One region of the Delftia sp. WY8 genome, then DNA from elsewhere that is predicted to be linked to it. Evidence: predicted binding sites of a transcription regulator. Region 1 holds the regulator's gene; the other holds the start of a gene.

What was found. The regulator FNR, encoded in region 1, switches genes on or off when oxygen is low (the NO sensors DNR and NnrR bind a similar motif). The targets are predictions, from matches to a motif close to TTGATNNNNATCAA.
Region 2: dsrO (sulfate reduction electron transfer complex DsrMKJOP subunit DsrO) is a predicted target of FNR. The motif match lies at 7,203-7,216, and genes of this name have one in related genera.

Annotation. Positions count from the first base shown of each region.
Region 1 covers NZ_CP049795.1:1,071,821-1,086,689, reverse strand. Annotated here, with positions in the region: gene ccoN (cytochrome-c oxidase, cbb3-type subunit I) at 1-503, shown strand, start outside; gene ccoO (cytochrome-c oxidase, cbb3-type subunit II) at 523-1,155, shown strand; gene G4D77_RS04865 (cbb3-type cytochrome oxidase subunit 3) at 1,167-1,304, shown strand; gene ccoP (cytochrome-c oxidase, cbb3-type subunit III) at 1,332-2,249, shown strand; gene ccoG (cytochrome c oxidase accessory protein CcoG) at 2,327-3,781, shown strand; gene G4D77_RS04850 (FixH family protein) at 3,839-4,153, shown strand; gene G4D77_RS04845 (hypothetical protein) at 4,335-4,622, shown strand; gene fnr (fumarate/nitrate reduction transcriptional regulator Fnr) at 4,704-5,423, opposite strand; gene hemN (oxygen-independent coproporphyrinogen III oxidase) at 5,585-6,967, shown strand; gene G4D77_RS04830 (sulfite exporter TauE/SafE family protein) at 6,973-7,698, shown strand; gene G4D77_RS04825 (cyclic di-GMP phosphodiesterase) at 7,872-9,116, shown strand; gene G4D77_RS04820 (bifunctional diguanylate cyclase/phosphodiesterase) at 9,113-11,599, shown strand; gene G4D77_RS04815 (sulfite exporter TauE/SafE family protein) at 11,563-12,381, opposite strand; gene G4D77_RS04810 (cell division protein ZapA) at 12,773-13,174, opposite strand; gene G4D77_RS04805 (hypothetical protein) at 13,207-13,416, opposite strand; gene G4D77_RS04800 (cobyrinic acid a,c-diamide synthase CobB) at 13,672-14,869, shown strand, end outside.
Region 2 covers NZ_CP049795.1:6,370,522-6,385,390, forward strand. Annotated here, with positions in the region: gene G4D77_RS29110 (HlyD family secretion protein) at 1-470, shown strand, start outside; gene G4D77_RS29115 (efflux transporter outer membrane subunit) at 467-1,897, shown strand; gene G4D77_RS29120 (tetrathionate reductase subunit A) at 1,898-5,098, opposite strand; gene nrfD (NrfD/PsrC family molybdoenzyme membrane anchor subunit) at 5,177-6,220, opposite strand; gene dsrO (sulfate reduction electron transfer complex DsrMKJOP subunit DsrO) at 6,237-7,088, opposite strand; gene G4D77_RS29135 (hypothetical protein) at 7,422-7,886, shown strand; gene G4D77_RS29140 (DsrE family protein) at 7,871-8,272, opposite strand; gene dsbG (thiol:disulfide interchange protein DsbG) at 8,284-9,090, opposite strand; gene G4D77_RS29150 (TlpA family protein disulfide reductase) at 9,087-10,043, opposite strand; gene G4D77_RS29155 (hypothetical protein) at 10,237-10,419, opposite strand; gene G4D77_RS29160 (response regulator) at 10,859-11,521, shown strand; gene G4D77_RS29165 (ATP-binding protein) at 11,518-13,059, shown strand; gene G4D77_RS29170 (c-type cytochrome) at 13,217-13,978, shown strand; gene G4D77_RS29175 (c-type cytochrome) at 13,996-14,869, shown strand, end outside.

The DNA.
Region 1 (14,869 bases):
TGATCGTGTCGCTGTCGTTCTACGGCATGTCCACGTTCGAGGGTCCGATGATGTCCATCAAGACCGTCAACGCGCTGTCGCACTACACGGACTGGACCGTGGGCCACGTTCACTCGGGCGCCCTGGGCTGGGTGGGCCTGATCACCATGGGCTCGCTGTACTACCTGATCCCGCGCCTGTTCGGCAAGACCAAGATGCACTCGGTGGGCGCCATCGAGCTGCACTTCTGGATGGCCACCATCGGCATCGTGCTGTACATCGCCGCGATGTGGATCGCCGGTGTGATGCAGGGCCTGATGTGGCGCGCCGTCAATCCCGATGGCACGCTGACCTACACCTTCGTCGAAAGCGTCAAGGCCAGCTATCCGTTCTACGTGATCCGCGTGGCCGGTGGCCTGCTGTACCTGGGCGGCATGCTGGTCATGCTGTGGAACACCTGGAAGACCGCGATCTCCGGCCGTTCCGTGAAGGTGGCCGTGCCTGCCGTCGTGGCCCACGCCTGAGCGTCTAGGAGCATTACTCATGTCCGATCACAACCATAGCGCTCCCAAGAGCTTTTCCCACGAGAAGGTGGAAACCAACAATTTCCTGCTGATCGTGCTGACCCTGCTGGTGGTCGCCGTCGGCGGCCTGGTGGAAATCGTTCCGCTGTTCTTCCAGAAGTCGACCACGGAAGCGGTGGCGGGCCTCAAGCCCTACACGCCGCTGCAGCTGATGGGCCGCGACGTCTATCTGCGCGAGGGCTGCTACAACTGCCACTCGCAGATGATCCGCCCCTTCCGCGCCGAGACCATGCGCTACGGCCACTACTCGGTGGCTGGCGAGTTCGTCTACGACCACCCCTTCCAGTGGGGTTCCAAGCGCACGGGTCCCGACCTGCACCGCGTGGGCGGCAAGTACAGCGACGAATGGCACCGCATCCACCTGAACAACCCGCGCGACGTGGTGCCCGAGTCCAACATGCCTGCCTACTCCTGGCTGGAGAAGAACAAGGTGGATGACACCGTGGTCGCCCAGCACATGAGCGCGCTGCGCAAGGTGGGCGTGCCCTACAGCGACGAGGAAATCAGCGGCGCCGCCGAGCAGGTCAAGGGCAAGACGGAAATGGACGCCGTCATCGCCTACCTGCAGGTGCTGGGCCGTTCGGTCAAGTAAAGGAGAGCGACATGGACATCACCACCATGCGCATCGTGGCCACGCTGGCCTCTCTGGCCTGCTTCATCGGTATCTGGTGGTGGGCGTTCGCCCGCCGCAACCAGGCCCGTTTCGAAGAGGCCGCCCAGCTGCCGTTCGAGCAAGACTGAGTCCCTCCACCAGAACGAGAACTTCCCATGAGCGATTTCGTAAACAACTTCTGGTCGATCTATGTCACGGCGATCACGCTGGGCGGCATCATCGGCTGCCTGCTGCTGCTGTATCTCACCGCACGCAAGAAGGTGGTCCCCTCGGCCGACAACACCACGGGCCACGTCTGGGACGAGGACCTGCGCGAGCTGAACAACCCCATGCCCAAGTGGTGGATGTGGCTGTTCATCATCACCTCGGTGTTCGGCTTCTCCTACCTGGCGGCCTATCCGGGCCTGGGCTCGTTCGCGGGCAAGCTGGGCTGGACGCAGCTGGGCGCCTATGAAAACGAGATGGCCAAGGCCCGCGCGGACCTGGAGCCGCTGTACGCCAAGTTCACGAGCATGAGCACCGAAGACATGGCCAAGGACCCCCAGGCCATGGCCATCGGCGAGCGCCTGTTCATGAACAACTGCGCGCAGTGCCACGGCTCGGATGCACGCGGCGGCAAGAGCTTCCCCAACCTGACCGATGGCGACTGGCTGCATGGCGGCACGCCCGACAAGATCAGGGAAACCATCACGGCGGGCCGCATCGGCATCATGCCGCCCATGGCCGCTGCCGTCGGCACGCCCGACGATGTGCGCAACCTCTCGCACTATGTGCTGAGCCTGTCGGGCAGCCCGCACGACTCGCTCAAGGCTTCGCTGGGCAAGTCCAAGTTCACGGCCTGCGCCGCCTGCCATGGCATGGACGGCAAGGGCAACCAGGCCCTGGGCGCGCCCAACCTGACCGATGACATCTGGCTGCACGGCTGGGGCGAGGCCGCCATCACGGCCATGATCAACAACGGCAAGCACAACGAGATGCCTGCCCAGAAGGACAAGCTGACCGAGGCGCAGATCGCGGTGCTTGCCTCCTATGTCTGGGGCATGTCGCACAAAGACGGCGCAGTCCGTCAATAAGGACAGGGGGCGGCGCTGCGGCGCCGCCTTTTTGCCTTTTGAGTTTTCAGATATTCCAAAAAACCAAGGAACCCACCATGAAGCCCGAGAACGGGGATGATGCCGGGAAGCCTCCCCGCAAAGTCATTCCGATCACGCCTGCCGACCCGGACCCGGGCCAGCTGGTGTCGATGTTCGAGTCCGAGAAGAAGGTCTACCCGCGCTCCATCAGCGGTGTCTTCGCACGCTGGCGATGGGCTCTGGTGTTTCTCACCCAACTGGTTTTCTATGGCCTGCCCTGGCTGGAATGGGGGCAGCGCCAGATGGTGCTGTTCGACCTGGGTGCGCGGCGCTTTTACCTGTTCGGGCTGGTGCTGTACCCGCAGGATTTCATCTACCTGGCGGGCCTGCTGATCATCTCGGCGCTGGCGCTGTTCCTGTTCACGGCCGTGGCCGGTCGCCTGTGGTGCGGCTTTTCCTGCCCGCAGACGGTCTACACCGAAATCTTCATGTGGGTGGAGCGCAAGGTCGAGGGCGACCGCAGCGCGCGCATGCGCCTGGACAAGAACGGCTGGACTTTTGAAAAGCTCTGGAAGAAGTCGCTCAAGCAGTTGCTGTGGATTGCCATTGCCCTGTGGACCGGCTTCACCTTCGTGGGCTACTTCGTGCCCATCCGCGAGCTGGGCGGCGAGCTGCTGGCGCTGCAGGGCAGCTGGCAGGTCTTCTGGGTGCTGTTCTACGGCTTCGCCACCTATGGCAACGCCGGCTACATGCGCGAGCAGGTCTGCAAGTACATGTGCCCCTATGCGCGCTTTCAGAGCGCCATGTTCGACCGCGACACCATGATCGTCAGCTACGACACGGGCCGGGGCGAGCCGCGCGCGCCGCGCACCAAGAAGGTTGACTACAAGGCCCAGGGCCTGGGCGACTGCATCGACTGCAAGATGTGCGTGCAGGTCTGCCCCGTGGGCATCGACATCCGCAACGGCCTGCAGTACGAATGCATAGGCTGCGGTCTGTGCATAGACGCCTGCAATTCCATCATGGACAAGATGGAGTATCCGCGCGGCCTCATCCGGCTGACCACGCAGAACGCCATGGCCGGCATGTGGCGGCGGGCCCAGGTGCTGCGCCGCATCTTCCGTCCGCGCGTACTGGTCTACTCGGCCGTGCTGATCGGCCTGAGCATGGCCATGATCGTGAGCCTGGCGCTGCGCCAGTCGGTCAAGGTCGACGTGATACGCGACCGGGCATCGCTGTCGCGCATCGTCGCGGGCGGCAAGCTGGAAAATGTCTACCGCCTGCAGATCATGAATGCCACCGAGCAGGCCCAGCGCTACCGCATCAGCGCCCATGGCCTCGACGGGCTGGAGCTGGCGTCCGAGCAGGAGGTAGAGGTCGGCCCTGCCGAGACGCGCGGCATTGCGGCGCGGCTGCAGATTCCCTACGGTTCCGCCGAGCCGGGCTCGCACACCGTATTCTTCGATATCGATGCCGTGCATTCAGGCGCGGGACGCGCGTCCGAAAAGGCCGTCTTCCTGGTGCCCCGGTGATATGTCTGGCCGGCGCCGCCCAGGCTGCGCCGGCTGTTTGAAAGAAAGAGGTTATCCATGTCTTCCAGTCCCGCAGTCTCCGCGCCCGCCACGGCCCCTTCGCATCCGGACGCCGGCAAGCCCTGGTGGAAGTTCGCCCATGTCTGGCTCGTGGTGGCCGGCCCGGCCGCCGTCGTGGTGGCTGGCGTGGTCACGGCCGTCATTGCGATCAATGGCGCCGATCCCGTGATCGATCCTGACTATTACCGCAATGGCATCACCATCAACGAGCGTGCCGATGGCGTGCGCGAAGTGCCCAAGAGCCTGGCGCCCGCGGTCACCGGCCGCAACCACGCGGCCACGCCCGCGCAGGACCATCCCACGGACCGCTGAACGCAGGAAAATGCCGTGCACAAGGCCGCAGTCGCGGCCTTTTTGCATGGTGGATGGCATCTCCAGCATGCGCGAGGGCCAAGGGTTTCCTACAGGCAGTGCAGGGTGCGCAGGGCTTGGCACGGTGCGCGGGCGGCGCGCACAATGAAAGCCACCCCTCGACAGCTCAAGGAGATCGCTGATGTTGGCCCAACGCTGGATGTGGATTGCCTGGCCGGCCTTTCTGGCCGCCGCCGTGATGGAGATGCTGGTATTCGCCTTCGTGGACCCGCTGGAGCTGCACTGGCTCGGCGACCTGGGCTGGTCGCGGCAGGGAATCTACACGCTGGCCTTCTTCGCCTTCTGGGGCGTGACCATGCTGTCCAGCCTCATGACCACCATGCTGGGACGCTCCACGCACGATCTCAACGACGGCGTGGTCTCCGAGCCGGACCCAAATCTGGCCATGCAGGGCCTGGGGCGCGATTGAACCTGCGTGCACTGCAATGGCAATGAACAAGGCCCGCGATCGCGGGCCTTGTTCATTGCCGGGGGGCGGGGCCTTGCGGCCTCACTGGCACTGCTGGCTGTTGACGATGCGCTTGAGCGCGTCCGTGTCCAGGATGCGCAGATGGCGCTGGCGCACCTCGATGATGTTTTCTTCGGCAAACTTCGAGAAGGTGCGGCTCACCGTCTCCAGCTTCAGGCCCAGGTAGCTGCCGATTTCCTCGCGCGTCATGCGCAGCACCAGTTCCGACTTGGAAAAGCCCCGGGCGTGCAGGCGCTGCACCAGGTTGAGCACGAAGGCGGCCAGGCGCTCCTCGGCACGCATGCTGCCCAGCAGCAGCATCACGCCGTGCTCGCGCACGATCTCGCGGCTCATGACCTTGTGCACATGGTTTTGCAGGGCCGTGACCTCGCGCGACAGGTCCTCCAGCTTGTCGAAGGGCATGACGCAGACCTCGGCGTCTTCCAGCGCGACCGCATCGCAGGTGTGGTGGTCGTTGACGATGCCATCCAGGCCGATGATCTCGCCGGCCATCTGAAAGCCCGTGACCTGGTCGCGCCCGTCCTCGGTGGCCACGCAGGTCTTGAAGAAGCCCGTGCGGATGGCGTACAGCGAGGTGAAGGACTCACCGTTGCGAAACAGCAGGCCGCCGCGCTTGACCTTGCGGCGCGTGGCCACGATGTCGTCGATGCGCTGCATCTGCTCGGCATCCAGGCCCATGGGCATGCACAGCTCGCGCAGGTTGCAATTGGAACAGGATGCTTTGATGGTCTGAAGGTTCATGGAGTAAACATCAGCGGCGCAGCAGTGCGCCGGCGGTGACCTCGTGGATGGCGATGAGTTGGATCAAATTGTCGCAGCACTGCCGCGAACAACTCTTGATATGAGTCAAGGACGCGGCCAATGGGCTGCGGCACAGTGGACGACATTAGAGGAAAAAACCCATGACCGCTGTCACCCCAGAGCTGCTGCGTCGCTTCGACGTACCGGGGCCCCGATACACCTCGTTCCCCACGGCCGATCGTTTCGTGGAGGCTTTCGGTGCTGAAGACTATATCCTGGCACTTGAACACCGCAAATCGAGTACCGCAGCGCGAGCCATGCCTTTGTCGCTGTATGTGCATGTGCCGTTCTGCGAGTCGCTGTGCTACTACTGCGCCTGCAACAAGATCGTGACGCGCCACCACGATCGCGCTGCCGTCTACCTGGACTACCTGGCGCGCGAGATGGCCTTGCACACGGCCCATTGCGGCAAGGGCCAGGCCGTCAGCCAGTTGCACCTGGGCGGCGGCACGCCCACCTTCTTCTCGGACGATGAGCTGCGCACGCTGATGGCCCTGCTGCGCGAGCATTTCAAGCTGGAGCCGGGCGGCGAATACTCCATCGAGGTCGATCCGCGCACCGTCAGCGTCGAACGCCTGGCCGTGCTCAAGGAGCTGGGCTTCAACCGCCTGAGCTTCGGCGTGCAGGACTTCGACGAACAGGTGCAGATCGCCGTGCACCGCGTGCAGCCGGCCGAGCAGGTGTTCGCGCTGGTGGCAGCGGCACGGCAGCTGGGCTTTGCCTCCATCAACGTGGACCTGATCTACGGCCTGCCCAAGCAGACGCCCGAGTCCTTCGAGCGCACGCTGGCCCAGGTCAATGCGCTGCGGCCCGACCGTATCGCGCTCTATGCCTATGCCCACCTGCCCGAGCGCTTCAAGCCGCAGCGGCGCATCGCGGCCGAGGACCTGCCCCAGGGCGCCGACAAGCTGGCCATGCTCTCGCGCTCCATCGCGGCCTTCATGGACGGCGGCTATGTCTACGTCGGCATGGACCACTTCGCCTTGCCCGAGGACGCGCTGGCCGTGGCCAAGCGCCAGGGCCGGCTGCATCGCAACTTCCAGGGCTACAGCACCCAGCCCGACTGCGACCTGATTGCGCTGGGCGTGTCGGCCATCGGCAAGGTGGGGGCCAGCTACAGCCAGAACGCCAAGACGCTGGAGGAGTACTACGACGCCATCGACGCCGGCCACCTGCCCGTGGTGCGCGGCCTGGCACTGTCGCGCGATGATCTGGTGCGGCGCGCCGTCATCATGGCCATCATGTGCCAGGGCGCCGTGCTGTTCGAGCCCATGGAGCAGGCCTGGCTGCTGGGCTTTCGCGAGTACTTCGCCCCCGAGCTGGCGGCGCTTCAGGACCTGCAGGCCAAGGGGCTGGTGCAGATCAGCGACGAGGGATTCCAGGTCACGCCCATGGGCTGGTACTTCGTGCGTGGCGTGGCCATGCTGTTTGACCGATATCTGCAGGCCGACAAAAACCGGGCGCGGTTTTCGAGGATCATCTAGGCCCCATGCTGTTGTCGCTGCTCTGGACCGCTTTGATCATGGGGCTCGTCGGCGGGCCCCATTGCCTTGCCATGTGCGCCGCGCCCTGCGGCGTGGTCACGGGCGGGGCGGGGCAGGGCACGGTACAGGGTGGTGGGCAGGTGGTCGCCGTCCATGGACTGCAAAGCCGGCTGTGGCTGCGCACGGCGCTGTTCCATGGCGGGCGGCTGGCCGGCTATGCCAGCCTGGGCGCTGCCTCGGCGCTGGCCATGGAAAGCCTGTCCTGGCTCACCAGCCAGACCACGGCGCTGCAGCCGTTCTGGACGCTGACCCATGTCGCCGTGATGGCCTGGGGCCTGGCCATGATGGTGCAGGCCCGCCAGCCCGCCTGGCTGGAGTCTGCGGGCCGCGCCGCCTGGCGGCGCGTGCAGCCCTGGGTGTCCGCCCCTGGCGGCACGCTGGCGGCGGGCTATGCCTGGGCGCTTATGCCCTGCGGACTGCTGTATTCGGCCGTGCTGGTCGCCGCGCTCAGCGGTGGCCCCTTGCAGGGCGCATCGGCCATGGCGGCCTTTGGCGTGGGCAGCGGGCTGTGGCTGGTGGCCGGCCCCTGGCTGTGGCGGCTGGGCCGCCAGCGCCTGAACGGCCTGCGTGCCGAATGGGGCACGCGGCTGGCCGGCCTGATGCTGGTGGGCGTGGCCGTGTGGGCGCTGTGGATGGACCTGATCTACAAGCCCAGTCTCTGGTGCCGATGAACAACAGCGGGGGACAGACTTGGTCCTGAGGGTCGCGGATTGCCTGCAAGGCCCTCAGAACTGGAGATAATGCCCGAATCATCGGCTTACATTTGCCGATTCCTTCAGCCTCGGGGCCGTTGCCGCGCGTGAACCATTCCGTCCTCATCGATATCCGAGACCTCCGTCCGGGCATGTTTGTCCAGCTCGATGTTGGATGGCTGAACCATCCCTTTCCGGTCAGCAGCTTCAAGATCACCTCCAGCGCACAGATCCAGACCCTGAAATCCCTGGGCCTGGAGGCGGTGCGCTGCGTTCCGCACAAAAGCGACGCCTGGCCGGCCGAGGTGCGCACTCCGCCGCCGCAGCCGCTGCCCGCTGTGGCGGCCGCTGCAGCCGAGCCCGCCGAGGAACCCTCACCCGCAGCGCCGCTGCTGCTGTCCGTGCCCAACTGGCGCGGCCGGCTGGAGGACTGCAATGCGCGCTTTCAGAAGGTGGAGCGTGGCTATGTGGCCATCGAAACCACCCTTGCCAGCGCGCCCGAGCAGGCGCGCATGCCCACCGAAGCCCTGGTCGACGGCTGCCTGGCCGAACTGGCCGGCCCGCAGGACGTGGCGATTCACCTCCTGTCCGATGGCGTGGGCAGCAACCAGAGCGTGCATGCCGTCAACGTGACCGTGCTCGGCCTGCTGCTGGGCCGCGCCCTGGGCCTGGAGGCTGCGCTGCTGCGCGACCTGGGCCTGGCGGCGCTGCTGCACGATGCCGGCAAGCCGGTGGCCGGCGCCGAAGGCATGCACGGCCTGGCCCTGGAGTCTTCCGTGCCCGACGCGCTGCGCGACCGCTACGAGCGCCATGTGGGTGAATCGGTCGCCATCGCCATGCGCATGGGCCTGTCGGCCCAGGTCACCACCGCCATCGCACAGCACCATGAATGGGCCGACGGCACGGGATTCCCGCTGAGCCTGGTGGCCGAGGACATGGAGCTCACGGGCCAGATCCTGGCCCTGGTCAACACCTATGACCGCCTGTGCAATCCCGGCGATGCGCAGACGCCGCACACGCCGCACGAGGCGCTGTCCATGCTGTTCAGCCGGCTGCGCGACAAGTTCGCCGCGCCCGTGCTCAATGGCTTCATCCGCATGATGGGCGTGTTCCCGCCGGGCTCGGTGGTGGAGCTGACCGATGGGCGCCATGCCATGGTCATGTCCGTCAATGCATCACGGCCGCTCAAGCCTTCGGTGATGGTCCATGACGCCAGCGTGCCGGCCGCCCAGGCGCCCGTGCTGGCGCTGGAGCTGTTTCCCGCGCTGGGCATACGCCGGGGCGTGGCTCCTGCGCAGTTGCCGCGCGACGCGCTGGACTATCTGTCGCCGCGCCGGCGTGTCTGCTATTACTTTGAACGGGCGGTGGAATTGGATCCGCCGAAGGTGGCGTCTTGAACAAGCAAGCGCTCAACCGCGCCTGGCCCCGCCTGCTCGATGCACTGCAGGAGGCGCTGTGGCTGATCGATGCCCGCAGCCTGAAGGTGCTGCGCGCCAACGCCGCCAGCGAATCCGTCACCGGCTATGAGACCGATGCCGCCGTGGGATTGCCCGTGCAGGTGCTGGCCGCCACGCCGCAGCAGCAGGCGTTCTGGAGCGACCCTTTCAACTGGCAGGCCGGCGCCCAGTTCATTTCCGAGGTGCGCCGTGCCGACGGCCAGCTGGCGCCCGTGGAGATGCGCGTGCGCGCGCTCGACGGCGAGGTGCTCCTGGTCAGCATGCTGGACAGGCGCGAGCAGGCGCTGCACGAGGCCGAATTCGAAAGCCTGCTGGGCGAGTTGCGCGCCACGCTGGAGTCGGCGGCCGACGCCATCCTGGTGTGCGATCCCGATGGCCGCATCCGCGCCTTCAACCACCGATTCGCCACGCTCTGGGGAATTCCCGAGGCGTTGCTGGTGCGCCGCAACGACGCGGCCATCCTTGATCACCTGGCCGGCCAGGTGCGCGATGCCGAGTCCTACGCGCAGCAGTTGAAGCTGCTGTCGGCCCAGCCCCTGATGGAAGCGTCCGACGTACTGGACCTGCGCGACGGCCGCATCCTGGAGCGCCGCGCCGTGCCCCAGCTGCGCCGGGGCCTGCCCATGGGGCGCATTTTCTCCTTCCGCGACATCACGGCCGAGGCCCAGACCCAGGCGGGCCTGGAGCTGGCTGCGCGGGTCTTCGAGTCCAGCCTGGACGGCATCTTCATCGCCGATGGCCACATGGACGTGGCACGTACCAACCCGGCCTGCGAACGCTTGCTGGGCGGCATGCCCGTGCAGGGCCGCACGGTGGAATCGCTGTTCGAAGCCGCCGAAGACCCATCCGACACGCTGGGCGACCTGGCCCGCATACAGTGGCATCAAGGCGGCTTCTGGGAGGGCGACCTGTGGCTGCGCCAGGCCGGCGGTGCGCGCTGCGCCGTGCGCCTGTCCTGGGTTCCGCTGCGCAATGCGCAGGGCGACGTGGTGCAGAGCATCGGCTTCATGCGCGACCTCACCCAGCAGCGCGTGGCACAGCAGCGCATCGAACAGCTGGCCTACAGCGACGCGCTCACCGGCCTGCCCAACCGGCTCAATCTCACGGAGCGCGTGGATGCGGCCATCGAGGCCGCACGCGCAGGCGGCACGGTGTTCAGCATCCTGTTCATCGACCTGGACCGCTTCAAGATCATCAACGACTCGCTGGGCCACCAGTTCGGCGACCGAGTGCTCAAGCTGGTCGCGCAGCGCCTGAGCGACTGCATGCGGCCGGTAGACATCCTGTGCCGCCTGGGCGGCGACGAGTTCGTGCTCTACCTGCACGGCTGCAACGCCGAGCTGGCTGCAGCGGTGGCCAGGCGCATCCTGCAGGAGATGGAGCGGCCCTTCCTGCTCGACGGCCTGGGTTTTTCCGTGCAGTGCAGCATCGGCGTGGCCCAGTACCCGGCCGACGGCCTCACGCTGGACGAGCTGATCCGCCAGGCCGACACGGCCATGTACCGCGTCAAGGAGCGGGGCCGGGGCCATTTCAGCTTCTACCAGCCGCAAATGAGCGCGGGCCTGCTGTCGCGCATGAAGCTGGAGCATGCCATGCGCCAGGCGCTGGAGCATGGCCGCATGGCCGTGTACTTCCAGCCCCAGGTGCACATCGACAGCGACCGCATCGTCGCGGCCGAGGCGCTGCTGCGCTGGACCGACCCCGAATTCGGCGTGGTCTCGCCCGGTGTCTTCATCCCGCTGGCCGAGGAGTCGGGCTACATCGTCACGCTGGGCGCCTGGGTCATGGAGCAGGCGGTGCAGGAGGCTGCGCGCTGGCAGAAGCAGGGCATGCCGATCAAGGTGTCGGTCAACGTCTCGGCGCTGGAATTTCGCCAGTCGGGCTTTGTCGAGCGCGTGACCGAGCTGCTGCGCCGCTACGGCCTGGAACCCCATCTGCTGGAGCTGGAGCTGACCGAAAGCATCCTGCTGCAGGATGCACAGGACATGGCGCTGCGCGTATGCCAGATCGCCGATCTGGGCGTGGGCATGGTCATCGACGACTTCGGCACCGGCTACTCCAACCTGGCCTATCTGAAGAAGCTGCCCATCTCCAAGATCAAGATCGACCAGAGCTTCGTGCGCGGCCTGCCCAGCGACGAGGGCGACCAGGCCATCGTCGGCGCCATCATCAGCCTGGGTCTGGCGCTGGGCGTGGAGATCGTGGCCGAGGGCGTGGAAACGCACGAGCAGCTGACGGCCATCCACCGCATGCAGGGCCACTATTTCCAGGGCTTTCTGTGCGCGCCGGGCCTGCCGCGCGAGCAATTCGGCGAATGCCTGCAGGCCCAGCGCGCCGGCATTGGCGCCATCGCCTACCGGCAGAGAATGGCCCAGGTGGCAAGCGCTCAGCTGCCCGCGCTCAAGCCCTTCCAGAGCATGTAGGCGGCCAGGCCGAACAGCAGCGTGGCGAAGATCCGCTTGAGCTGGGCCACGGGCAGCCGGTGCGCGGCCCGCGCGCCCAGCGGTGCGGTCAGCACGCTGCAGCAGGCCAGTGCCAGCAGGGCCGGCAGCCACAGGTAGCCCAGCGAGTATTCGGGGCGCCCCGCGTCACCCGCGCCTGTGAAGATCAGGCCTGCCGCATTCACCACGGCAATCGGAAAGCCCAGCGCCGCGCTGGTGCCCACGGCCATGTGCATGGGCACCGAGCAGCGCATCATGAAGGGCACGCTGATGAAGGCCCCGCCTGCCCCCACCAGCCCCGAGATGAAGCCCAGGCCCGTACCCGCGCCGTACAGCCCCAGCGGCCCCGGCAGGGCGCGCGTGGCCGTGGGCTGGCTGTTGCTGCGCAGCATGCGCAGCGCCATGTAGCCGATGAACACGCCAAAGAACAGCGCCAGGTACTTGCCACGCAGCAGTGCGAAGACTCCCAGGCTGGCCAGCAGACCGCCCGTGATGATGCCCGGCGCCAGGCTGCGCACGATGTCCCAGCGCACGGCGCCGCGACCGTGGTGGGCGCGCAGGCTGGAGATCGAGGTGAACACGATGGTGGCCATGGCCGTGGCGATCGCCATCTTCACGGACAGGTCCGGGCCGACCCCGCGCTTGTCGAGAAAGTAGGTCAGAAACGGCACAAGCACCATGCCGCCGCCCACTCCCAGCAGGCCGGCCAGGAAACCGGAGCACAGGCCCAGCAGGGCCAGTTCGAGAAACAGCAGATCAGGCATGCGGCGGCAGATCGGTAGTGAGGGGGCGGGCAACAAAAAACCCGGCGCACCGTGGAGGTGCGCCGGGTTGGAATCAGGTGTCTGCAAAGACCACCGGGCCGTCATCCTGAACCGGGGTTCAGGGGGGCAAGGGCAGCCAGACGTTGGGTTCATCTGACGCGAGACGATCACGCTCGAATGGCAATGTACCAAGCCCGGGCTCATAGAGCATTGGTCCAAGGAACTATAAAGCCCGGCGGGTTTGCAGACGCCTCCATTCTAAGGCCGTTGATCAGGCCCGCGATCAAGTTCTTTGAACGGCATGGGCTTTTCATTGACATGGGCGATGCAATGAAAACAGCCTCCGAAGAGGCTGTCGTGCGGGGCAAGGAAAGGCAGCGGCGGCCCAGGCTCAGATCAGCCGCGCATCGCCCTCCAGGGCCTGGTCCAGGCGCAGCACCAGTTGCTCGGCAAGGGCCTGCTGGCGCGCACGCTCGGCCAGCTCCTCGGGGCTGGGCTCGGGCGGCTGGGATGGGGCGTTGTGCTGGGAAGCGGCTTCGTCATGCAGGGACTGCATCTCGGCCTGGGCCGTGGCCATGGCGCTTTCCTGGGCTTCGCGGTCCAGCACGTCGAAGGCCATGTTCAGCGCGGACAGCACGGCCACGCGCTCGCGGGAGCGGACCTTGCCGCTGTCGCGGATGCGGGTCATGGCCGTGTCCACACGGCGCACGGCTTCGAGCAGACGCTCTTCCTGGCCATCGGGGCAGGTCAGCACATAGCTTTGCTGCAGGATTTGCACTTCGATCTGCTTCATGGGCGTTCGGGGCGTCGGCGGTTGCGAAGGGGTCAGGCCCCCTGGTTGGAGGGCAGGCGCTCGATCAGGGCATCGACGCGGGCCCGGGCGGCGTTGAGCCGCGAGCGCAGCGAATCACGCTCCTGGGTCAGGGCCGCCACCTGCTCGGCGAGCAGCGCATTGGTGCGTTGCAGTTCCTCGTGGCGAACCAGCAGGCGCTCCACGCGCTCTGCAATGTGGTCGAGGGAAGTCTGGGAGGTCATAGACGCTGAGATTGTAGGACGTGCGAACGAAGTGAGCACATTCCGTGGAAGTATCCGAGGAAACCTGGTAACAGGCAGGCGTACACGGCTTGACGTCAGCGCCTTGCTCGGGTATTGGAGAGCGAGCGCCAGACTGTCTCACAAAATCGTAGCGCCATCTGTAGGACTCGTCTGCTTCGGCGGGATGTATTGCGTAAGCATTGGTTGCGGCCGCGGTGCGGGCGCGCACTACAATGCGCCGCGCGGAGCGAACACATGAACATTGACCTTGGCCAGGGCGGGGCACGCTGCCCGGCGCTGCTGATCACTTCCACGGCTTCGGGCCAGGGCAAGACCACGCTGACGGCTGCGCTGGCGCGGCTGCATGCGCGCCAGGGCCGGCGCGTGCGCGTGTTCAAGTGCGGCCCCGACTTCCTGGATCCGCACTGGCATGAACTGGCCAGCGGCGCGCCCGTGCACAGCGTAGACCTGTGGATGACGGGCGAGTCCGACATGCTTGCACGCCTGCACGCAGCCGCCTGCGAGGCCGATCTCATCCTGGTGGAAGGCGTCATGGGGCTGTTCGACGGCACGCCCTGCGCGGCCGATGTGGCCGAGCGGCTGGGCCTGCCGGTACTGGCCGTCATCGACGCCTCGGGCATGGCCGGCACCTTTGGCGCGCTGGCCCATGGCCTGCAGCACTATCGGCCGGGCCTGCGCTGGGCCGGCCTGCTGGCCAACCGCGTGGGCAGCGCCCACCATGCCGATCTGCTGCGTGCCGGCCTGCGCGATCCCTCGCTGTGGCTGGGCGCGCTGGCGCGCGTGCAGGGCAAAGGCGCCGCCTCGCTGCTGCCCGAAAGACACCTGGGCCTGGTCGCCGCACATGAACTGGACGATGCGCTGGTGCGCCTGGACGTGGCCGCCGACGCGCTGCAGGCCACGCCGCTGGGCCAGTTGCCCTGGCAGGCCGGGCCGGGGCAGGGCGCCAGCTGGCAGGACTGGTCCGTGGATTTTGAGCTGCCTGCCGAACGCACCGAGCAGGTGCAGCCCTGGCTGGCGGGCCGCACCGTGGCCGTGGCGCGCGATGCGGCCTTCAGCTTCATCTATGCGGCCAACCTCGACTGCCTGCGTGCCATGGGCGCGCGGCTGGCGTTTTTCTCGCCGCTGGCCGGCGAGCGCCTGCCGGATTGCGATGCGCTGTGGCTGCCCGGCGGCTATCCCGAGCTGCACCTGGATGCTCTGGCCGCCAATGCCGCGCTGCGCGGCGACATCGCCGGCCACGTGGCTGCCGGCCGCCCGGTCTGGGCTGAGTGCGGCGGTATGCTGGCGCTGTGCGAGCGACTGACCGACACCGCGGGCCGGACCACGGACCTCTGGGGCCTGTTGCCCGGCCATGCCTGCATGCAGCCGCGCCTGGCGGGACTGGGCATGCTGCAACTGCCCACGCCCTGGGGCCTGCTGCGCGGCCACACCT
Region 2 (14,869 bases), 1.4 Mb from region 1:
CCCAGATCAACCTGGACAACACCGTGGTGCACGCGCCCGGCGATGGCCAGGTCAGCGAAGTCGGCGTGCGCCGGGGCCAGTACGTCACGGCCGGCTCCCAGCTCATGTACGTGGTGCCGCACACGCTGTGGGTGGTGGCCAACTTCAAGGAAACCCAGACCGCCCGGGTGCGCATAGGCCAGTCCGTGCGCTTCAGCGTCGATGCGCTGGGCGGCGCCCACCTCACGGGCCGCGTGCTGGAGATCGCGCCGGCCACGGGCTCGGAATTCAGCGTGCTCAAGGCCGACAACGCCACGGGCAACTTCACCAAGGTCGTGCAGCGCCTGCCGGTCAAGATTGCAATCGATCCCGACCAGGAGCTGGCCGCGCGGCTGCGCGCGGGCATGTCGGTGGTGGTGCGGCTGGATACGGCGCAGCCTGAGCCCCAACCCGCACAGCAGCCCGCACCCCAACCGGAGGCCCGCCCATGACCGCCCGCGCACTGGCCATGGCCATCGCCTGCGCCGCCGCGCTGACTGGCTGCAGCGTGCCGCCGCTGAGCACCGCGCCTGAAGCGGCCCGGCCCGCCGTGCCCGCCCAGTGGAGCGGGGCAGGGCAGGAGCCGGCCGCCGCCGTCCAGGCATCGTGGTGGCAGGCCTTTGGCGATCCGCTGCTCACGCGCTGGGTGGAACTGGCCCAGTCCCGCAACAACGATGTGCTGCTGGCCCTGTCGCGCGTGGATGAGGCGCGGGCCAACCTGGATGTGGCAGGCGCTGCGGGCCTGCCCCAGCTCTCGGCCACGGCCGGCGCCTCCACGGGCCGCAGCCTGGGCGCGCGGGGCCTGGCGCACACGCGCTCGGTTCAGCCCGGCCTGCAGGCCAGCTGGGAGCCTGATCTGTGGGGCCGCATCGCCCACCTGGAAAAGGCCGCCGCCCTGCGCCTGCAGGCCAGCGAGGCCGACCGCGACGCCGTGGCCCTGGCCGTGGCCGCCACCACGGCCCAGGCCTATGTGGGCCTGCGCTCGCTGCAGTCGCAGCTGCAAGTGGCCCAGGCCACGGCCCGCTCGCGCGAACAGGCCCTGCGCCTGGCCGATGAGCAGGCGCGCGTCGGCTACACCTCGCAGTTGCAGCTCACCCAGGCCCAGGCCGAGCTGCAGGGCGTGCAGCAGGCCGTGGAGCAGCTGGAGCTGTCGCTGGCGCGCCAGCGCACGGCGCTCCTGCTGCTGGCCGGTGGCGAGGGTGACGAGCAGGCTGCCGCGCTCATGGCAACAACCGACGGCCAGTCCGCTGCGCTGGGCGCACCGCCGCCTGCGCCGGCCGCCGGCCTGCCTTCGGCCTTGCTGCAGCGCCGCCCCGACATTGCACGGGCGCAGCTGCAGCTGGCGGCCGCCGACGAAAGCCTGGCCGTGCAGCGCACCGCCTTCCTGCCCCAGGTCTCGCTGACGGCCAGCGCCGGCAGCCTGCTGGTCAATGCCCTGCAATACCACCCGGCCACGGTCTGGGCCCTGGGCAGCAGCGTGCTGGCACCTCTGTTCACGGGCGGGCGGCTGCAGGGCCAGTTCGACGCCGTGACCGCCCAGCGCGACCAGGCCGCCTATGCCTATCGGGGCGTGGTGATCAAGGCCCTGGCCGATGTGGAAAACGCCCTGGTCGGCACCCGGCGCCTGCAGTCGCAGTGGCAGCACGCCAGCGAACGCGAGGCGGTGCTGCAGCGCTCCCTGGGCTTTGCCAAGGACCGCTACGAGGCCGGCTACGCCAGCTACCTGGAAGAGCTGGACGCCCAGCGCAATCTCTACCAGGCCCAGCAGGAAGTCATACGCCTGCGCCAGAGCCAGCTGGAAAACGCCATTGCGCTGTACCAGGCGCTGGGGGGCGGCTGGCAGGCCGACGCTGCACCAGTCGCCAGCCCCGCCCGCTGATCAGACCTTCTCGATGCGCGCAGGCAGGCCCTGGCGCACCGTGGCGCCGGACACCCAGTCCACCCACACGTTTTTGCAGCCGGGCCGCGTGGGATCGGCAAAGCCCAGGTCATTGAGGTTCACGCCATTGGCATGCTCGGCGTTCACCGGCATGGGCTGGCCGTCGATGCTGTGGCGGCCCGCGCCCAGTTCGCGGTGGCCGTAGCCGTGCTCGATGGCCACGGTGCCCGGCATCACGCCGTCGCGCACCATGGCCACGGCCGTCACCGCGCCGCCCGGCGTGCGGATGCGCACCGTGTCGCCGTTGGCGATGCCCAGCCGCTCGGCGTCCTCCCGGTGCAGCGATACCGGATTGTGCGGATGCACCTGGCGCAGCCGCGAGACGGCAATCGACATGGAACTCATCAGGTTGGACTTGTACGAGGTCAGCAGCAGCGGCCATTGCTGCTCGCCGAAATGCGTGCGCATGGCGCTGCCGTCGGCCAGCCGCGCCGGATACCAGGTGGGGCAGCCGCTGTAGCGCTCGCCCGTCATGGCGTGGCGCATGCGGGCCAGCTCCTCGCTCCACACTTGCAGGGCAGGCGCGTGGGCCTTGCGGGTGTGGCCGTCCTTCCAGGCGTCCTCGATGCGGTCGAAGCGCCCGCCGCGCGTCAGCAGCATGGCCACCTGGCGCCATTCATCGTCCTTCAGGCGCTGGCGCAGCGCGGGCACCAGCCTGTCCACGCCGGTGATGGCGATGTCATCATCGCTGGCCGCCGGCACGGGCTTGCTGCCTGCCCAGGCCACGTTGGCCAGGGCATGGATGAAGAAGTCCTCGGCCGAGCGCAGCGCATGGGGCTGGCCCTGGGCGTCCTTGATGGCGGCCTCGCCAAAGCCCGGCAGGCCCAGCCGTTCTGCCACGGCGAAGAGGAAGCTCTCCACGTTCACGGGCTGGCCGCCGGCCGTGCGCGCCACGGCGGGCTGCACCACGGGCCAGCGCACGGTGGAGCTTTTGGCCACCACGTCGGCCCAGGGCGCCGAGATGCCCCAGCTCTCGTAGGTCACGGTATCGGGCACGATGAAATCGGCCAGCGCGCTGGTCTCGTTGATGAAGGGATCGATGGAGACGATCAGCGGCAGCTTCTTCGGGTCCTTGAGATCGTCCACCAGCGCATTGCGAAAGCCCGCAATGCCGTAGACGGGGTTGCTCATGTGGTTGATCCAGGCCTTGGCGCGATAGGGGTAGCCGGCCAGCGCGCTGGCCAGCATCTCGCTGGACAGGCCGCCCACGGCCGGGTACCACGGGGCCTGGGCGGCGGGGTAGTCCTTCGCGCCCTCGGGCTGGCCCTCGCGCTTGCGCTGGAATTCCGCGCTTTTCTCGTAGGGCTGGCGGTGGCGTGACAGCGCCAGGCCGCGCGGCTTGACCTTGCCGTCGAAGTTGGCGAAGTCGTAGCGCGGGCCGGGGCCGAAGGGGCCGAACGGGCCGGCATCCAGCACCAGGCCGCCCTGCACGTTGAGGTTGCCCACCAGGGTGTTGAGCATGCTGATGGCGTAGGCGGTGTAGAAGCCCGCGCCGCTCATGGTGCCGCCATGCGCATCGGCCACGGCGCGCTTGCCATGGCTGGTGAACTCGCGCGCCAGCGCCTCGATCTCGCCGCGCGCCACGCCGCACAGCGCCGCGTATTCGTCCAGTGTCTTGAGGCTGGCCTGCTCATGCAGCTTGGCCAGCGAGGAGCAGACCGACAGCTCGGGGGCCTGGTCCGCGCCTTCGGCCTTCAGGCCGGGCACGGCCACGCGGGTGCGCACCATCAGCTGTGCAGGCTCGGCCTGGGTGTGCGGCGCCAGGCTGCCATCGGCACGCTGCACCACGAACACATCCTGGGCCGGCTTGCCGTCTTCGGCTGGCGCGGGCAGGGCCCAGCCCAGGTCGGCGCCGCGCAGAAAGCTGCCATGGCGCGGGTGGCCGGGCTCGTTGACCAGCAGGTGCGTGGCATTGCTCCAGGACGCCTCGCCCGCTGCCTGCATGGCGGCCGGGCCGGGCTGGGCGAGAAAGCCCGTGTCATGGCGCGCCTCGTCCAGGATGACGCGGATCAGCGCCATGGCCAGGGCCAGGTCGCTGGCCGGCTTGACGGCCAGCCAGCGGTTGCCGCTGCCCGCAGCCAGGCTGGACGAGGTCGGCAGCACGGGCGAGACCACCACGTAGCGGAAACGGTTGTCCTCGCGCGAGCGGGCCTCGGCCAGTTCGCGGCCCTGGCGCTGGAAGGGGTTGCCGGACTGCGCGGGTGCCGCGCCGATGAACAGGCCGAAGCTGGCATGGCTCCAGTCCGGCTTGCCGTGCGGCATGCCGGGCAGGTCGCCCAGGGCCGCTGCCGCACCCACGCGAAAACTCTGGCCGCAGTAGGCGCCGTGGTTGCTGACGTTCACGGTGCCGAAGGACGGCCCTGCAAAGCGGCGCAGCAGCTGGGCGCGGCCTTCGTTGGAGGCGTCGGTCACCAGCAACTGGTTGGAGCTCGGGCCGAACTCGGGGTTGTCGGCGTCCAGCGGCGTCCTGGTGTCCCAGATGGCGCGCAGGCCCTCGACCTGGCCTTCGCCGAACAGATCGCCGCCCTCGCAGACTTCCTGCACCAGCTGCTCGAAGGAAATGCTCTGCCAGCGGCCGCTGCCGCGCGGGCCCACGCGCTTGAGCGGGGTGAGCACGCGGTGCGGCGCACTCTGGTGCTCCAGCATGGACGAGCCGCGCGCGCAGGCCGTGGCCCGGCCCTCCAGGCCCAGCTCCTTGCCCAGTTTGGCGTAGACCTCGCGCACGGGTTCTTCCATGGCGGCCGGGCGCGTGGTGGCCAGCGGGTGGTAGGGGTTGCCTGCCACGCGCAGGATGCGGTTGCTGGCGGTATCGACACGCACGCGCACGCCGCACTGCGTCCAGCAGCCCAGGCAGCTGGAGGGGCTGACCACCTGGCCGGGCTGTGTGGTGAGCGCGCCCGTGGCCGGGTCGATGCGGAACTCCGGCGTCAGCGAATTGCCGCGCGTGGCGCTGGCCGTGGGCGTGCCCGAAGTGCCTGCGACCAGGCCCTTGGCGCCGCGCGCCAGCGTCTCGCCGTAGCCGGCCGCAAAGGCGGCCAGCCCACCGGCGGTGAGGCCACCGCGCAGCAGCAGGCGGCGGCGGGCGGCCTCGGCATCCAGGGAATCTTCGGGAGCTTGGGGGAGTTTCTTCTTGTCGGTCATGAAAGGCTTTCTTTGGCGCGGCCGGCCGGTGGCGGGCCGCGCTCCGTGAATGGGTGAGGGGTCGTCAGGGCGGCGGTGTCAGAGGGCGCGGGCCGTGGCCGAACGCGCGGGAAACAGCTCCAGCGCCCAGGTGGCCAGCGTCACCAGTGCAATGCACAGGCCGGCCACGCCCAGCATGCCCAGCAGGCCGTCGCCGCCCAGCGGCATGTGGTAGATGTACAGGCCCGCGCCGTACTTGGGCACGCCTTGCACGCCCATGAACAGCGCCCAGCGGAAGGCCCAGGCCGCGGCGGCCAGGCCCAGCCCCAGGGCCAGCGTGTAGCGCGGGCAGGCCATGCGCTGCCCACCCCGGACCAGGGCCCACAGCAAGGCGGCACCGGCCACGGCCGAGCCCAGCATGCTCAGGCGCCAGACCGGAAACTGCTGCCACAGCTGCAGCGCCGCCTGGAAGGAGCGGCCCTGGCCCAGCCAGCCGGCAACGGCCCAGACCGCCACCATGGCCAGCAGGCACAGCGCCAGCGCCAGGCCCAGGATGCGCAGGGCCTGCAGGGCGCCGGCATCGGGGCGGTGGCGGGCGGGCAGAAAGCGCGCCGTCACCAGCATGCAGCCCACCGTGGCCAGCCAGCCCGTGAGTGCCAGGTTCAGCGGCACCCACAGCGTGTTCCACAGCGGGCGCGAGCGCACGGCCATCAGCTCGGCGCCGGTATAGGCGGTGATGGTCAGTGCCGACACGGCCAGCAGCGGCGCCAGCCAGCGCAGCCACTGCGGCCGGCCCAGCCACCAGGCCAGCACGAAGGCCAGCGCCAGTCCCACGAAGACCGGCAGCAGCAGGGCGCCCACCGACATCCACGACCACGGCGTGAAGTGCGCATAGAAATGCCAGAAGCGCGCAGGCTGGTGCAGGTCGGCCAGCAGCGACACGGGCGCCGCGATGGCGCTGACGGCCAGCACCAGCACGGCGGCCGGCAGCAGGCGCGCCATGGCGCTGGCGCGCGGCGCCCAGGCGCAGGCGGCGGCCAGCAGGGCGGCGCCCGTGGCAATGCCGGCCAGGAAGAAGTACTGCACGGCCCAGGGCAGCCAGGCCGATTCGTAGGCGGGGGTCAGGAGTTCGACGATGTGCATGGGGTGCTCCTTGCGTTCAGTGGGAAGTGACCAGCCGCACGCTGGCCTGCCCGTCCACGCCGTCGACGAAGGCGTCGGGCAATCCCAGGTAGTACACATGCGGGTCCGTGCCCATGGCGGGCTTGAGCACCTTGAGGTCCTTGGCGTGCTCGCGCATGCGCTGGCGGATCTCGCTGCCCTCGTCGTTGAGGTCGCCGATCACGCGGGCGCCGCCCACGCAGCTTTCCACGCAGGCCGGCAGCAGTCCGGCTTCCAGGCGGTGCTCGCAGAAGGTGCACTTGTCGGCGGTCTGCGTCTCGTGGTTGATGAAGCGTGCGTCATAGGGGCAGGCCTGCACGCAGTAGCCGCAGCCCACGCAGCGCTCGTTGTCCACCAGCACGATGCCGTCGCTGCGCTGGAAGGTGGCCTGCACCGGGCAGACCGGCACGCAGGGCGGGTTGTCGCAGTGGTTGCACAGGCGCGGCAGGTTGAGCATGGCCGGCGGCAGGTCCTCGTTGCCCGCGTGCTGCACCTCGTACTGCAGCACCGTGGTGCGGAACTGGCCCAGCGGTGGCAGGTTCTCCATGGAGCAGCTCACCGTGCAGGCCTGGCAGCCTATGCAGCGGCGCAGATCCACCAGCATGCCGTAGCGCCTGCCGGCCTCGCCGGGACGGCGCGGCGGTTGAAAACCCGGGGTGCCGGGCGCGGCCGCCGCCGCCGCCACGGGCAGGGCCACGGCCGCCATGGCGGCGGCCAGCAGGTCCTTCAGGAAGCCGCGCTTGCCTGCGGCGGGCTGTGCATGGGCGGCGGTGCGGGCGGGGATGTCCTGGGAGGAGGGCTTGCAGCTGCAGTCGTTGCAGCCGCTGCCGGCTCGGGATGTTTTTGGCATGGCCTGTCTTTCATCGTCCTGCGGCCACGGAGGGTGGTCGCTCAAACTCAATAAAGCATTAAAAATATGCTTTTTATATTGAATTTAATATATGAAATTCAGGGCATTGGCGGCTTGATGTGAGTCAAGCAATGGGCTTGCAAAGCGCCACCGACTGCCTGCCATGGACAGGCACCCAAGGCAGTCCATAGCGTGTGGCGCAGGGATTAAGACGGGGTTAACAGGGTGACTGCATTCCTCGGGAATGCAGGGCGCGTATCGGAAATCACCCTCTTGTTTCCGCGCGCGGCCCCGGTCTACGCTGCTTGTGTCGCCACTGCCAAGGAGTTCTCCATGAACCATGCCCTGAACAGCCTTGCTTCGGAACTGGACCTTGCCGCCGAAGCCGGCGAGCACCTGAGGCTGCAATTCACACAGGCCTGCGTGGACCGCATCGCGCACCTGCTGGAAGACCCGGACGTCATCCGCTGCGCGCAAGGCCTTCGCCGCTACCTGGATGGCCAGATCGACAGGCAGGAGCTGGACCGCCTGGCCCGCGAGGCGGCCAGCCTGGCCAACCACCACCAGGGATCGCGCTCCCTCGACGGCTGCGGCCATGCCGCCGTGTCCGCCACCTATGCCACGGCCCATGGGCTGGCGGGCCGGGCGCTGCAGGCGGCCGACTATGCGGCCTACGCCATGGTCTATGGCGAGGGCGGCCACGGCGCCGTCACGGACCGTGAATCGTTCGAGCCTGAATACCAATGGCAGGCGCGCTGCCTGGCCTCGCTGGCGCAGGCCGCTCAGCAGCGCACGTAGCACCAGGCCGACTGCTGCAGCAGGGCCAGTGACTCGATGCCGCCCTGCGGCAGCACGCGCATGCCGGCAGGCGCCTCGCGGCCCAGCTTCCTGAGCGTGTTCGGGCAGACCAGCGCATGGGCCAGGGCGGCAGCATCCAGATGCTGCGGCGTGCCCGGCGCGGCGTCCAGCAGCGCCTCGACGGCCGGGCCGTTGATGACGATGCGGACTTCGGCACCGGGCCGGTCCTGGCGCAGGTTGGCCAGATTGCTGCGTGCACGGGCCAGGGCGCCCGGTGTGGGCGCATGCAGCACGATGCGCAGCGGCGGCGCATCCGGCCGGGCGGGGAACAGGTCGCTCCAGTCGTTGGAGGAGGTGGAAGCGGCGGGAGAACGGCTTGTGCTCATGGTCGTCCCCGTCATTTCCTGCCACGCGGCCCCATGACCTCTTCCAGCAGGCCCGGCGGCAGGCCGGTGCGTACCTGCACCACTCCTTTGTCATCCTTCCAGACCAGGGCCGGCGTGGCACGCAGCCCCCAGGTGGACATCAGCGAGGCATGGTTGGCCAGCACCTGCCGCGTGGCCTGCGGCACCGGGGCCAGCGGCGTGGCGCCCGCGCCTTCTGCGCTGGCGCGGCCGGCCTTGGCATAGGCGCGTGCGTGCTCGGCCAGGGCCTGCTCGGGCTGGCGCGCGGTCAGCAAGGCGGCGGCCTTGCCCTCGCTGCTGGGCTTGAGGATGCCCACCAGAATGTGGCGCAACTGCACCTGGCCGCTCTCCACCCAGGGCCGGGCATCGTTCCACAGCTGGTTGCAATAGGGGCAGTTGGGGTCGGTGAACACATAGACCGTGCGCGGCGCGTCGGCGCGGCCATCCGGTATGGACTGGGCGCGCTGCACATCGCCCCACAGTTGCTCGCCCATGGGCTTTTGCACGGCGGCCTGCAGGGCCTGGGCGTTCACGTCGCGGCCCTGGGCGTCGATCACCGTGCCCAGCACCCAGTGCTTGCCGTCAGGCATGCGGTAGATGGGCACGGGCTGGCGGTCGCGGTAGGCGGCCCAGGCCTTGAGTCCGCCCACGGCCGGCAGCGGTCCCACCAGGGTCAGTCCCTGCTGGGCCAGGAAATCCTCCGATGGCAGCTCGGACGCCGCAGCCGGCAGGGCCAAGGCTGCCGACAGGGCCAGGGCTCCTGCCAGTGCAGGCAGGGGGAACAGGGGGGAAGCGCTCATGAACATTCCTTCAGATGCTGGGCCAGGCTGGCGCGCGACAGCTCGCCCATGCGCATGCCGCACAGCCGGCCGTCGGCGCCATAGAAATAGGTGGAAGGCAGGCCCCGTTGGCGCCAGTGCCGGCCGGCCTGCTGCTGCGGGTCGAACAGCACCTGGGCCAGCGGCAGCGGGGCCGTCGCCTGCTCGCGCTGCAAATAGCCCATCACGGTCTCGGCAGGCTCGCCCTGGTTGATCCAGATGAAACGTACATCGGGCCGCTGCTGCTGGGCCTGGGCCAGCACCGGCATCTCGCGCCGGCAGGGCGGGCACCAGGTGGCCCAGAGGTTGATCACCATGGGCTTGCCGTCGGCCTGCTGCAACTGCTGCAGCGAGACCGGCTGCGCCTGTCCGTTGACCAGGGTGAAGGCCGGCAGGGCCGGTGCATCTGCGGACGGCAGCGCCTGCAGCAGGCTGCCCAGCGCCAGCAGGGCCGCCCCCGCGCCCAGCGCCAGCCCTGTGGCGCGGCGCAGCACCGGGGAGCGGCGGCTGCGCCACAGCATGTACAGCAGCGCGGCCAGCAGGCCGGCCCACAGGTTCCATCCCCCGTCGCGGATATCGATGATGCGGCCTGCGAAGGCCGGCATTCCGCTCCAATCCCAGGGGGCCGGCGCGACCTCGGTCCACCACTGCGCGACATAGGCCAGGCGCGCCGCCAGCAGGCCGGCCAGGGTGCTTTGCCACAGCAGCGCATCCACGGCCTGGCCCGTGCGCCTTTCATTCCTGCGCGCCAGCCACTGCGCCAGCAGCCAGGCCAGCATGGCCACCACCACGCCCATCGGCAGGACCAGCGGCCCCAGCGCCAGGCTGGCAGGCAGGTGCAGCCAGGCGCCCAGCGCCGATAGCGCTGACGGCCCGCCAGGCTCGGCCGCTCCGGCAAGAACAGGCGAAGGCGCCAGCAGCAGGCTGGCAAGCAAGGGCTGGAAGGATGAAAGAAGAGGGGATGACCGGAGAGGCATGGAAGGGAGTTTCAGCCATGCAGGCTGACAGGTCGTGGATGCTGGCAGCGGGGAATTAACGGGGGGTTAACGGCCTCATGGCCTCACCTGGCTTGCCGGGCGGCAGCGCCCCTCTTGCGCTCGCAAGAAAATCCATCTCATCGATCGAGGGTCAGAACTTATTCCAGAGTGCTGCAAATACGCCGGAAAAAATCACAATGAAGATGGAAATTTTGAAAGCCAACCTGTTTTCCGATGGCATGCAGGGTCGCACCATCTTGTATTTGAAAGTGAGCATGATGGCGAAGAGGATCAGGGCGCCCACGACGGCAAGCCCTATTTGAAGTTCATTCATTGCATTTCTTTCCATTCAGCGGGATATGGGGGCGAGAGCTATGCAGCCCCTTGGGAGGCAAGGGTTGAATTGTGCATTGGTGATTGCAAGATCTACTGCAGTAAATCGCCGGGAGGATTCTGAAATCTTCCAGGATTTTTCTTAGTTGCCATAGGACTGGTCCTGCGTTTTTTCAGATTTTTGAATAGCCAATTATTTTCTGAAGAACCCAAGAATTGCGTTTTGCTCTCAGTCCCTGAAAGTCCCATGGGCACATGGCTGCAAAGCGAGCTGGCGGCCCGAACGTCGCGCCAACGCCTGGCCGCATTCTTGTACGCGTGCCTGCGAGATTCGGCATGCTGGCGTACACCTCGCTACAAATCTGCGATGCTCAGTCGCTTTTCGTTCCCGACTTGGATACAGACGGCGGGGCCTGGCGCCAGGCCCTGCGGACAACAACATGCATGTTCTCTTGGTGGAAGACAACGCGCTGGTGGCCAGCGGCGTGCGAGCCGGCCTGCAGCTGCAGGGCTTTGGCGTGGATACCGTGGCCTCGGCCGGGCAGGCGGATGCGGCCATCCGTTCCTCGCATTTCGATGCCTGCGTGCTGGACCTGGGCCTGCCCGACGAGGATGGCCTCTCGCTGCTGGCGCGCTGGCGCGGCCAGGGCCTGCAGGTGCCCGTGCTGGTGCTGACGGCGCGCGATGCCGTGTCACAGCGCATCGAAGGCCTGCAGACCGGCGCCGACGATTACCTGGTCAAGCCCTTTGACCTGCACGAACTGGCGGCGCGCCTGCATGCGCTGCTGCGCCGCGCGGCCGGCCGCAGCGTGGACTGGATCGAGCTGGGCGAGGTGCGCATCAACCCCGCTGCAGGCCACATCCAGCGCCAGGGCCGCACGGTGGAGCTGTCGCGCCGCGAGTGGTCGCTGCTGCGCGCGCTGCTGCAGTCGCCGGGCCGCATTCTGAGCACCGAGCAACTGCGCGACAGCCTCTACGGCTACAGCCAGGATGTGGAGAGCAATGCCGTCAACGTGCATGTGCACCACCTGCGCCGCAAGCTGGGCCATGAACTGGTGGAGACGGTGCGCGGCGAGGGCTATCGCCTGGGCCTGCACCCATGATGCGCAGCCTGCGCGTGCGCCTGCTGGCATGTCTGTGCCTGGCGCTGTGCACGCTGTGGGGCGGGGTGGCGGCCTGGATGTTCTCGGACATGCGCAACGAGCTGCGCACCGTGCTGGATGACCGGCTGATCGCCTCGGCGCGCATGGTGGCCGGCATCGTCCACCAGTTCCGGCCTGCCCGGGAGCTGCCGCAGGACTGGAGCCCCATGCTCAACGTGATCGCGCGCGACGGCGTGGCCTGCGAGGTCAGCCTGGTGCGCGGCGAGGTCCAGCCCGTGCGGCCCGAATCGGCCCTGCCGCAGGTACTGGCCAAGACCGAGGGCAGTCCCGTGTTCCCGCAGAGCATGCCGCTGGGCTTCTCGACCATCATCAAGGGGGGCAAGCCCTGGCGCACCTATGTGCTGGAGGACCACGGCGTGCGCATCGCCACGGCCGACCGCATCGATGTGCGCGAGGGCCTGATCCACGGCTTTGCCTACACCATCGTCCTGCCCTTCGTGCTGGCGCTGCTGGCCAGCATGGGGCTGATGTGGTGGGCCGTGACCCAGGGCCTCAGGCCGCTGGAGGCCCTGCGGCGCGAACTGGCGCGCCGCCCGCCCGGCGACGACTCGCCCGTGGCCCAGGGCCTGCAGACGCGCGAACTGGCGCCGCTGGTGGGCACGCTCAACCAGCTGCTGCACCGCGTGCGCGCGGCCATAGACCGCGAGCGCCGCTGGAGCGACGACGCCGCCCATGAGCTGCGCACGCCGCTCACCGCCATCAAGACCCATGTGCAGGTGGCGCAGATGGCGCTGGCGGCGCCCGGCATGCCTGCCGGCCTTCTGGCCGCGCCGCCCGGCTCCATGGCCCGCGATTCGCTGGCCCAGGCGGGCGAGGGCGTGGAGCACCTGCAGCACACGCTGGAGCAGTTGCTGCTGCTGGCGCGGCTGGAGCAGCATGAACCTGGCGCTGCCTCCGTGCTGGCCTGCGGCGATGCGCCTGCCGATGCGCTGCAGGCGCTGGACAAGGCCTGGCAACTGGCTGTGAATGCCGTGAGCGCCCAGGCCCCAGCGCCCGCGCTGCGCACATGGCTGGACAACGGCCAGCCCGTGCAGGACTGGCCGCTGGCCATCTCCGAGCCCCTGCTGGTCTCGGCCCTGCGCAATCTGCTGGAAAACGCCCTGCGCCATGCGCCGCAGCATCCCGTGGAACTGGCCGTGCGCCCCATTGGCGCCATGCCGGGCAAGACGCAGCAGCCGGGCACAGGCTATGTGGAGTTCACCGTGGCCGACCACGGCCCGGGGCTCAGCGCCGAGGAATGCGAAGAGGCCACGCGCCGCTTCTGGCGCAAGCGTCCCCAGGAGCATGGCAGCGGCCTGGGACTGCCCATCGTGCAGCGCATCGCTGAATGCGCAGGCGGCTGCCTGCTGCTGCAGCCGCGCAGCCTGTGGCGGCCCGAGGAAGGCCAGGCCAGCGGCCTGGTCGCGCGCCTGTACCTGCCGCTGGCGGACGGCCCGGGCGCGCAGGCCCCGGACCCTGGCCCATTAACGCCGGCTTAATCTCGGTTCCGTATCGTGCGGGCCTGGCTGGCCAGCCCTGCGGGCATTGCGCCTTGCGGGGCGGCGGCCGGTATCCCTATTCGATCCTGTCCGCCGCAGCCGTGCGCTCCTGGGTGCGTGGCGCGGACGCATGGCAGGGCAAATGCCTCTTCCCACGATGATCCGCATGAACAAACAGACCCTGTCCCGGTCGTGCATCGCCATCGGCATCTGCATGCTGATGGGCAGCGCCTGGGCGCAAGACGCCGAGCCCAAGGCAGCAGCGCCCGCAGCAGCGCCCACAGCTGCGGTGCAAGGCAGTGCAGCAGCCGGCCAGAAAATCGCCCAGTCGGGCACGCCCCAGGGTGCGGCGGCATGTGCCACCTGCCACGGCGCCAAGGGCGAGGGCATGGCGGGCTTTCCGGCCCTGGCCGGCCAGCACGCCGGCTATCTGGCGCGCCAGCTCCAGCACCTGGCCGACGGCAGCCGCCAGGCCCCCGTGATGGCGCCCATGGCCAAGGCCCTGTCGGCCCAGGACCGCGCCGATGTGGCCGCCTATTACGCCAGCCTGCCGCTGCCCATCCAGCCCGTGCGCGGCCCGCTGCCCAAGGGCAAGGACGATGACGGCGCCTGGCTGGTCGAGCGCGGACGCTGGGCGGACGGCATTCCCGCCTGTGCCCAATGCCACGGCCCTGGCGGCGTGGGCGTGGGCGCAGATTTCCCGGCCATCGGCCACCTGACGGCCGACTACATGCAAAGCCAGGTCGCCGCCTGGAACAAGGGCCAGCGCGAGGCCGGCCCGCTGGGCCTCATGGGCAAGGTCGCGCAAAAGCTCACGCCCGCGGACATCCAGGCCGTGGCGGCCTACTACGCCCGCCTGCATGGCACCAGCCCCAGCACCAGCACCGCAGCCACGGCCTCCGCGCCAGCCAAACCCTGATGGACCGGGAGCCGAACATGTCCGACACACAACCCACCCGCGCCTCTCAAAACTCCAATACCGCCGAGTACGTCGTCGTCGCCTGCCTGTTCGCCGGCCTGGCGGGCGCGCTCGCCTATGGCATGTACATCAGCCAGCCAGACATGCCACCTGCGCCGGGCCGCGTGGGCGCGGTCCCCGCTGCGGCTGCCACCGCTGCCAGGGCCGATGCAAATGCGAATGCCCAGGTCGCTTCCCAGGCCGTGAAAGTGGCTGCCGACGGCGGCGCCTTCACACCCCCCGGCGCCCGCGACATCCCCGACACGCCCATGGGTGAGTGGATTCGCCGCGGCGAGGCCATCTTCCTGCGCACGCCGGCCAACGCCGTGGGCTTTTCGGGCAACACCCTCAACTGCGTGAACTGCCACCTGGACGCAGGCCGGCTCAAGGGCGCCGCACCCATGTGGGGTGCCTACCCGCTGTACCCGGCCTACCGCAAGAAGACCAACCACGTGGACACCTTCGCCGAGCGCGTGCGCGGCTGCTTCATGTACAGCATGAACGGCAAGGCCCCCGACGACGGGCACGACATCCTCGTGGCGCTGGAGGCCTACGCCTACTGGATGGCCCAGAAGGCGCCCACGGGCGAGAAGCTGCCGGGTGCGGGCTTCACCAAGGTGGGCAAGGCCGCGCAGGAGCCCAGCTTCGAGCGCGGCGCCAAGGTCTACGAGGCCAAGTGCGCGCTGTGCCACGGCGCGCAGGGCCAGGGCCAGGAAGCGGGCGGCGTGACCGTGTTTCCGCCGCTGTGGGGCAAGCAGTCCTACAACTGGGGCGCGGGCACGCATGAGGTGGACAAGGCTGCCAGCTTCATCAAGGGCAACATGCCCTACGGCAACCCCACGCTGGACGACC